2 linked regions of the Spinactinospora alkalitolerans genome follow. The protein of the gene in region 1 binds, or shares a complex with, the protein of each later gene. Links are inferred from orthologs where the notes say so. Each region holds a gene or a part of one and is shown on either strand. Other genes may lie near its edges. The genes, in order: mfd and uvrA.

Region 1 (4,483 bases):
GGTTTCGGCCCGGCGCCCAAGCAGGCGGTGCGCGTTCAGTCTTTGGGTTGGGGTGCACGCCCCTGTGGCCGGTGTTTCACGCCCTCGGTGGCCGAGGTGGGCAGGTGCGATGGCCCGCCGCCGTGGGCGCGCACCGAAACCCCGGTCGCGTCCTGGCACGCACGGTGGCGGCGTGGGTGGCGCGGCGCCGGGGCGATCCCTTTAGGGGCCTTCGGCCACGCGAGAGGATCGCCCGGTCGCCGCGGGTCCCACCTGTGGCCGGGGCTTCAAAACCCCCTGGGCTGAGGTTCCGAGGCCCCTGGTGGCCGAGGCGGGCGCGCACCATCGCCCAGTCGCCGTGAGGTTCTACCCCTGCGGCGCCGCCTTGGCCTTGCCCGGTTCGAAGACCGCCGTCACCAGGTCGGTGCACCACGCGAGCAGTTCCAGGTCGCGCAGCGGCTTGCCGCCCAGGCCGCCGGCCTTGGGGGCCGGCACCAGCAGGGTCTTGGTCGGCTCCTTGAAGATCGACTTGGGGTGCAGGCGGCGCAGCCGGAGCTGCTGCGACTCGCGCAACTCCACCGGCGCGAACCGGATCTGGCCGCCCTGCGCCACGACGTCGGTGAGGCCGGCGCTCTTGGCCAGGACCCGGAAGCGCGCGACCGCGAGCAGGTTGTCCACGGGCCGGGGCGGCTCGCCGTAGCGGTCGGCGAGCTCCTCGCGCACCGCGGCGATGTCGCCGTCGTCGGAGACGCTCGCGATCCGCCTGTAGGCCTCCAGGCGCAGCCGCTCACCCGGCACGTAGTCGTGCGGGATGTGGGCGTCGATGGGCAGCTCGACCCGCGTCTCGATCTCCTCGGCCGCGTTCGGGTCGCCCTTCAGCTCGCGCACCGCCTCGCCGACCATGCGCACGTACAGGTCGAACCCGACCCCGGCGATGCTGCCGGACTGCTCGGCGCCGAGGATGTTGCCCGCGCCGCGGATCTCCAGGTCCTTCATCGCCACGTACATGCCCGCGCCGATCTCGGTGTGCTGGGAGACCGTGGCCAGCCGCTCGTGCGCGGTCTCGGTCAGCGGCTTCTCCGGCGGGTACAGGAAGTAGGCGTAGGCCCGCTCCCTGCCGCGGCCGACCCTGCCGCGCAACTGGTGCAACTGCGACAGCCCGTAGGCGTCGGCGCGGTCGACGATGAGGGTGTTGGCGTTGGGCACGTCGAGCCCGGACTCCACGATCGTGGTGGAGACCAGCACGTCGAAGTTCTTCTCCCAGAAGTCGACCATGACCTTTTCGAGCTGCTGCTCGTTCATCTGGCCGTGGGCGTAGGCCACCCGGGCCTCGGGCACCAGCCTGCTCAGGGTCGCGGCGACCTTGTCGATCGAGGCCACCCGGTTGTGCACGAAGAACACCTGGCCCTCGCGCATCAGCTCGCGGCGGATCGCGGCGGCGATCTGCTTCTCGTCGTAGGGGCCGACGAAGGTGAGGACCGGGTGCCGCTCCTCCGGCGGCGTGAGGATGGTGGTCATCTCCCTGATGCCGGTGAGCCCCATCTCCAGCGTGCGCGGGATCGGCGTCGCCGACATCGCCAGCACGTCGACCTGGGTGCGCAGCCGCTTCAGGGCCTCCTTGTGCTCGACGCCGAAGCGCTGCTCCTCGTCGATGACCACCAGCCCGAGGCTCTTGAACTTGGTCTCGGTGGACAGCAGCCGGTGCGTGCCGATCACGACGTCGACGTCGCCGTTGCGCAGCCCCTCGCGGGTCAGCTCCACCTCACCGTCGGTCTGGAACCGCGACATCGGCTTGACGGTGATCGGGAAGGAGGCGTAGCGCTCGCAGAACGTGGACAGGTGCTGCTGCACCAGCAGCGTGGTCGGCACCAGCAGCGCCACCTGCTTGCCGTCCTGCACCGCCTTGAACGCGGCGCGCACCGCCACCTCGGTCTTGCCGTAGCCGACGTCGCCGCAGATCAGCCGGTCCATCGGGACCGATTTCTCCATGTCGCGCTTGACCTCGTCGATGGCGGCGAGCTGGTCGGGCGTCTCCACGTAGGGGAACGCGTCCTCCAGCTCCCGCTGCCACGGGGTGTCGGCGGTGAAGGCGTGGCCGGGGGAGGCCTGCCGGGCGGAGTAGAGCCGGATCAGGTCACCGGCGATCTCCCGGACGATCTTGCGGGCGCGGTTCTTGGTCTTGGTCCACTCCGAGCCGCCCATCTTGCTCAGCGTCGGGGCCTCGCCGCCGACGTAGCGGGTGACCTCGTCGAGCTGGTCGGTCGGCACGAACAGCCGGTCGCCGGGCTGGCCGCGCTTGGACGGCGCGTACTCGATGAGCAGGTACTCGCGGGTGGCGCCCTGGACGTTGCGGCTGACCATCTCGATGTAGCGGCCGACGCCGTGCTGCTCGTGCACCACGTAGTCGCCCGGCTTGAGCTGGAGCGGGTCGATCGTTCCGCGCCGCCGGCTGGGCATCCGGCGCATGTCCCTGGTGGAGGACTTCTGCCCGGCGAGGTCGGCCTCGGTGAGGACGACGGTGCGCACCGACCGGCACACGAAGCCGTGCTCGATCCGGCCGGTGGCGACGGTGGCGATCGCGGTGTCGGGGGTCCCGGGCAGGTCCGTCCGCAGTTGCGCGCCCAGACCGGCGTCGCGCAGCATGGCGGCCAACCGCTCGGCCGGGCCGTGGCCCTGGGTGACCATCACCACGCGCCACTCGTCGTGCAGCCAGGACTTGACGTCGGCCAGCGCCCGCTCGGTGTCGCCCCGGTACTCGTCGGCCGCCGCGGCGCCGATCAGGACGGAGTCGTCCTCCTCGGCCGAGGCGGGCGCGCCGGCGTCGAACGGGGTGACCGTCCACCACGGCAGGTCGAGCGCGGCGGCGGCGGAGCGGATCTCGGCGATGGACTTGTAGGCCGAGGCGCCGAGGTCGATGGGGGCCTCACCGCCGGAGGCGGCGTTGATCCAGGAGGCGTCGAGGAACTCCCGGCTGGTGGCCGCGAGTTCGAGGGCGCGGGTGCGGATGCGCTCGGGGTCGCAGCCCACGATGTGCGCGCCGGTCGGCAGCAGGTCCAGCAGCAGCTCCATGTCGTCGGCGAGCACCGGCGCGAACGCCTCCATGCCCTCGACCGTGATGCCGTCGGCGAGCTTGTCCAGGATGTCGGCCAGCGAGGGGTGCCGCCGGGCCAGCTCCCGCGCGCGCTCGCGGACCTGCGGGGTCAGCAGCAGTTCCCGGCACGGCGGCGCGAACAGGCCTGACGCGGCGCGGCCGCGGGCATCGGCGGAGTCGGCACCGATGGAGCGCTGGTCGGCGACCTGGAAGTAGCGGATCTCGTCGACCTGGTCGCCCCAGAACTCCAGCCGCAGCGGGTGCTCCTCGGTGGGCGGGAAGACGTCGAGGATGCCGCCGCGCACGGCGACGTCGCCGCGCTTCTCCACCAGGTCGACGCGGGCGTACCCGGCCTCGACCAGGGAGTCCACGACCTCGTCGAGCGCCACCTCGTCGTCCGGCCGGATGCGCACCGGCCTGAGGTCGCCCAGCCCGGCCACGAGCGGCTGCAGGACGCTGCGCACGGGGGCGACGATCACGCGCAGCGGCGCGGTGAGCGGATCGTCGGGGTTGGGGTGGGCCAGTCGGCGCAGCACCGCGAGCCGCTGCCCCACGGTGTCGGAGCGCGGCGACAGCCGCTCGTGCGGAAGCGTCTCCCACGCGGGGAACAGCGCCACGGACTCGGCCGGCAGCAGCGAGCCGAGGGCGTCCGTCAGATCGGCCGCCTCGCGCTCCGTGGCGGTGATGGCCAGAACCGGACGGCCCGCGCCCACGGGGGCGTCGGTGGCCAGAGCGGCGACCAGGAACGGCCGCAGCGCCGGAGGTGCGACGAGGTCGAGACGGGGATCGTGGCCGCCACGGGCGGTTTCGATCGCTTTCTTGAGGGCCGGGTCGTCGGCGACGACGGCGAGAAGTCCGGAAAGGCTCATATCACCAGGTGGGGCGTGAGAAGTTGGACCGACAGTGCGGCGGGCGGGACGCGCGGGACTGGATCGGTTGGTTCCCCGCTCCTAGCCTACGTGGCACCCGGCACCGGCGACACACGGATTCCCCCCGTGCCCGCGGTGGACGATCGGCGGGGCCGACCACCAAGGCCAACGTCCGGCGACCGCGGGCTGTTCCCGGAGCGCCCTCACCGTCCTTTTCCGGACGCGTTCTAGAGTGACCCCCATGAGCGGATCCGACCTGCCCACCCACACTCCCGGCCCCGAGGCGATGGCCCACCTGGAGCTGATCCTCAGCGGCTGCTACCCGCTGTCGGGGTTCATGACCGCGGCCGAGGCGAAGTCGGTGTGCGAGCACGGTCGGCTGCCCGAAGGCGCCGACTGGCCGGTGCCGGTCACGCTTCCGGTCCCCGACGAGTCGGCCGAGGCGGACCGCCTTCTGCTCACCGACCCCGAGGGCGCGCCGCTGGCCGAACTGGAGGTCGGTGAGCGCTGGTGGGCCGACGGTCGGCACCGGCTCGCCGGGAAG
Region 2 (3,676 bases), 1.2 Mb from region 1 along the record:
ACCACCTTAGACCGGCCGCGCGCGAACGCCGACGCCCGCGGGGACGGGCCCGGCCGAGCGCGCTCCAGAGGCGATGCCGTGAAGTCGAGGTTCGCCGGACCGATGCCGACCGGTGTCCACAGGTCTCCCTGTACTCGAACAAGGCCGCAAAGGCTGCGGTCGGCCTGCCTCCCGCAGACTCCGGCCAAAGGGAGCAGCGGACCCGCAACGCCCCTCGGCAAATACCGCGCAGCGCCTGACCGAGCAGCATTGGCTCTAGAGGATCTTGCGCAGGAACTGGCCCGTGTAGCTCTCGTCGATGTCGGCGACCTCCTCGGGCGTGCCCGTGGCCACGACCGTGCCGCCGCCCGAACCGCCCTCGGGACCCATGTCGATGACGTAGTCGGCGGTCTTGATGACGTCGAGGTTGTGCTCGATGACGATGACCGTGTTGCCGTTGTCCACCAGCCGCCCCAGCACCCCGAGCAGCTTCTCGATGTCGGCGAAGTGCAGGCCGGTGGTGGGCTCGTCCAGCACGTAGACGGTGCGGCCGGTGGAGCGGCGCTGCAGTTCCGATGCGAGCTTGACCCGCTGGGCCTCGCCGCCGGACAGCGTCGTGGCGGGCTGGCCGAGCCGCACGTAGCCGAGTCCGACGTCGTTGAGCGTCTGCATGTGGCGCCGGATCGCGGAGATCGGCTCGAAGAACTCCAGCGCCTCCTCGATCGGCATGTCCAGGACGTCGGCGATGGTCTTGCCCTTGTAGTGGACGTCCAGCGTCTCGCGGTTGTACCGGGCGCCGTGGCAGACCTCGCACGGGACGTAGACGTCGGGCAGGAACTGCATCTCGATCCTGATCGTGCCGTCGCCCGCGCACGCCTCGCAGCGCCCGCCCTTGACGTTGAACGAGAACCGGCCCGGCTGGTAGCCGCGCACCTTCGCCTCGGCGGTCTGGGCGAACAGCTTGCGGATGTGGTCGAACACACCGGTGTAGGTGGCGGGGTTGGACCGCGGAGTGCGGCCGATCGGGCTCTGGTCGACGTGCACGACCTTGTCGAGCTGGTTCATCCCGTTGACGCGGACGTGCCGGCCGGGAACCGAGCGCGCGCCGTGCAGCTCCTTGGCCAGCGCCTTGTACAGGATCTCGTTGACCAGCGTGGACTTGCCGGAGCCGGAGACACCGGTGACCGCGGTGAACACGCCGAGCGGGAACGCGACGTCGAGGCCGTGCAGGTTGTTCTCGCGTGCGCCCCTCACCACGACCTCGCGCCCCTTGGTCAGCGGCCGACGCTCCTCGGGGACCTTGATGACGCGCCGGCCGGCCAGGTAGTCGCCGGTGTTGGAGTCGGTGCTGGCCAGCAGTTCCGAGACCGGGCCCGACACCACGACGTCGCCGCCGTGCTCGCCGGCGCCCGGGCCGATGTCGACCACCCAGTCGGCGGCGCGGATCGTGTCCTCGTCGTGCTCGACGACGATGAGCGTGTTGCCGATGTCGCGCAGCCGCTCCAGCGTCTCCAGCAGGCGGAAGTTGTCGCGCTGGTGCAGTCCGATCGACGGCTCGTCGAGCACGTAGAGCACGCCGACCAGCCCCGAGCCGATCTGGGTGGCCAGCCGGATGCGCTGGGCCTCGCCGCCGGACAGCGATCCGGCCGGGCGTTCGAGGTTGAGGTAGTCGAGGCCGACGTCGAGCAGGAAGCCCAGCCGCGCGTTGATCTCCTTGAGCACCTGGGCCGCGATGACCTGGTCGCGCTCCGACAGCTCCAGCCCGCCGAGGAACTCCGCGCACTCGCTGAGCGGCAGGGCGCTGACCTCGGCGATGGAGCGCCCGCCCACGGTGACGGCCAGCACGACCGGCTTGAGCCGGGCGCCCTCGCAGACCGGGCAGGGCACGACCCGCATGAACCCTTCGAGGCGCTCGCGGCTGAGGTCGCTCTCGCTCTCGGAGTGCCGGCGCCGCACCCACGGGATGACGCCCTCGAAGTCGGTGTAGTAGGAGCGGGTGCGGCCGTAGCGGTTGCGGTAGCGCACGTGCACCTGGGTGTCGTGGCCCTGCAGCAGCGCCCGCTGCGCCTTCTTGGGCAGCTTCTCCCACGGGGTGTCGAGGTCGAAGCCGAGCGCGTCGCCGACCGCCTGCATCAGGCGGCCGAAGTACTCGCTGGCGTGTCCGCCCGACCACGGCGCGATCGCCCCTTCGGCGAGCGTCTTGGCGGGGTCGGGGACGAGGAGTTCGGGGTCGACCTCCATGCGGGTGCCCAGGCCGCTGCATTCGGGGCAGGCGCCGTAGGGGGAGTTGAAGGAGAAGGAGCGCGGCTCCATCTCCTCGAACGACAGGTCGTCATAGGGGCAGAACAGGTGCTCGGAGTAGACCCGCTCGCGCTCGGAGTCGTCCTCGGGGAGGTCGACGAAGTCCAGCAGGATCGTGCCGCCGGCCAGCTGCAGGGCGGTCTCCACCGAGTCGGTCAGCCGCTTCTTGGCCGACTCCTTCACCGTGAGCCGGTCGACCACCACGGCGATGTCGTGCTTCTCGTACTTCTTGAGGGCGGGCACCTCGTCCAGCCGCACGGCCGCGCCGTCGACCCTGGCCCGGGTGAAGCCCTTGGTCTGCAGGTCCTTGAAGAGCTCGACGTACTCGCCCTTGCGTCCGCGCACGACCGGGGCGAGCACCTGGAACCGGGTGCCCTCCTTCAGCTCCAGCACCCGGTCGACGATCTGCTGCGGGGTCTGGCGGGCGATCAGCCGGCCGCACTCGGGGCAGTGCGGCCGTCCGATGCGGGCCCACAGCAGCCGCAGGTAGTCGTAGACCTCGGTGATGGTGCCGACGGTGGAGCGCGGGTTGCGGCTGGTGGACTTCTGGTCGATGGAGACGGCCGGGGACAGTCCCTCGATGAAGTCGACGTCGGGCTTGTCCATCTGGCCGAGGAACTGCCGGGCGTAGGCCGAGAGGGACTCGACGTAGCGGCGCTGGCCCTCGGCGAAGATGGTGTCGAAGGCCAGCGACGACTTTCCCGACCCGGAGAGTCCGGTGAACACGATCATCGCGTCGCGCGGGAGGTCCAGCGAGACGTTCTTGAGGTTGTGTTCCCGGGCGCCCCGGATCACCAGCTGTTCGGCCATGCTCCCATCAACCCCTTCGGCATCGGCACCACGCGGTGAGGGCGTGCCGGACCCCGGCTCCTGGCTGCCGCGCAAGGTGTGGCCTGCACCGACGGCCATGGGGACGGATACCGCGCTTGGGCCGTCGTGCGGCGCTCGGCCTCTAACAGTAACGACTCGAAGCGCCGGAAACTTCCGCCTCCGGCGCGCGAAGCGCCCGCCGGGAACCCGGCGGACGCTTCACTATAACCGAACAGCCGTTCGAGGAGAGGGTCGTCCGGGAATCCGGACGGCCCGCTCTTCAGAAGGGGGCGCCGGGGCCGGTCTTCTCCCCCGTCGGCTCCTTCTTCCCGCCGCCCTTGGACCTCAGCAGGCTCGCGACGATGGTGACGGTCATCACACCCAGGATCACGGTCAGGGACAGGCCGATACCGATCTCGGGCACGTGCACGCCGTTCTCGTGCAGCGCGTGCAGGATCATCTTGACGCCGATGAACACCATGATGGCGGCCAGGCCCCAGCTGATGAAGGCCAGCCGGTCCATCAGCCCGGCCAGCAGGAAGTACAGCTGCCGCAGGCCCAGCAGGGCGAAGGCGTTGGCGGTGAA

What was found.
Region 2: the proteins of mfd (region 1) and uvrA are in contact, whole or in part, in a crystal structure (PDB 4DFC), measured with the Escherichia coli proteins. The link is inferred for Spinactinospora alkalitolerans from one-to-one orthologs.

What each region holds. Positions count from the first base shown.
Region 1 is NZ_JACCCC010000001.1:680,128-684,610, forward strand. The notes cover bases 146-4,326. They hold mfd (transcription-repair coupling factor), read right to left. Parts: upstream 3,940-4,326; coding sequence 346-3,939; downstream 146-345. Other genes in these bases: cysC (adenylyl-sulfate kinase), read left to right, coding at 4,181-4,326. In the rest of the region: more of cysC, read left to right, coding at 4,327-4,483. UniProt on the Escherichia coli protein: Couples transcription and DNA repair by recognizing RNA polymerase (RNAP) stalled at DNA lesions. Mediates ATP-dependent release of RNAP and its truncated transcript from the DNA, and recruitment of nucleotide excision repair machinery to the damaged site.
Region 2 is NZ_JACCCC010000001.1:1,923,062-1,926,737, reverse strand. The notes cover bases 56-3,429. They hold uvrA (excinuclease ABC subunit UvrA), read right to left. Parts: upstream 3,091-3,429; coding sequence 256-3,090; downstream 56-255. Other genes in these bases: HDA32_RS08560 (TerC family protein), read right to left, coding at 3,371-3,429. Also shown: more of HDA32_RS08560, read right to left, coding at 3,430-3,676. UniProt on the Escherichia coli protein: The UvrABC repair system catalyzes the recognition and processing of DNA lesions. UvrA is an ATPase and a DNA-binding protein. A damage recognition complex composed of 2 UvrA and 2 UvrB subunits scans DNA for abnormalities.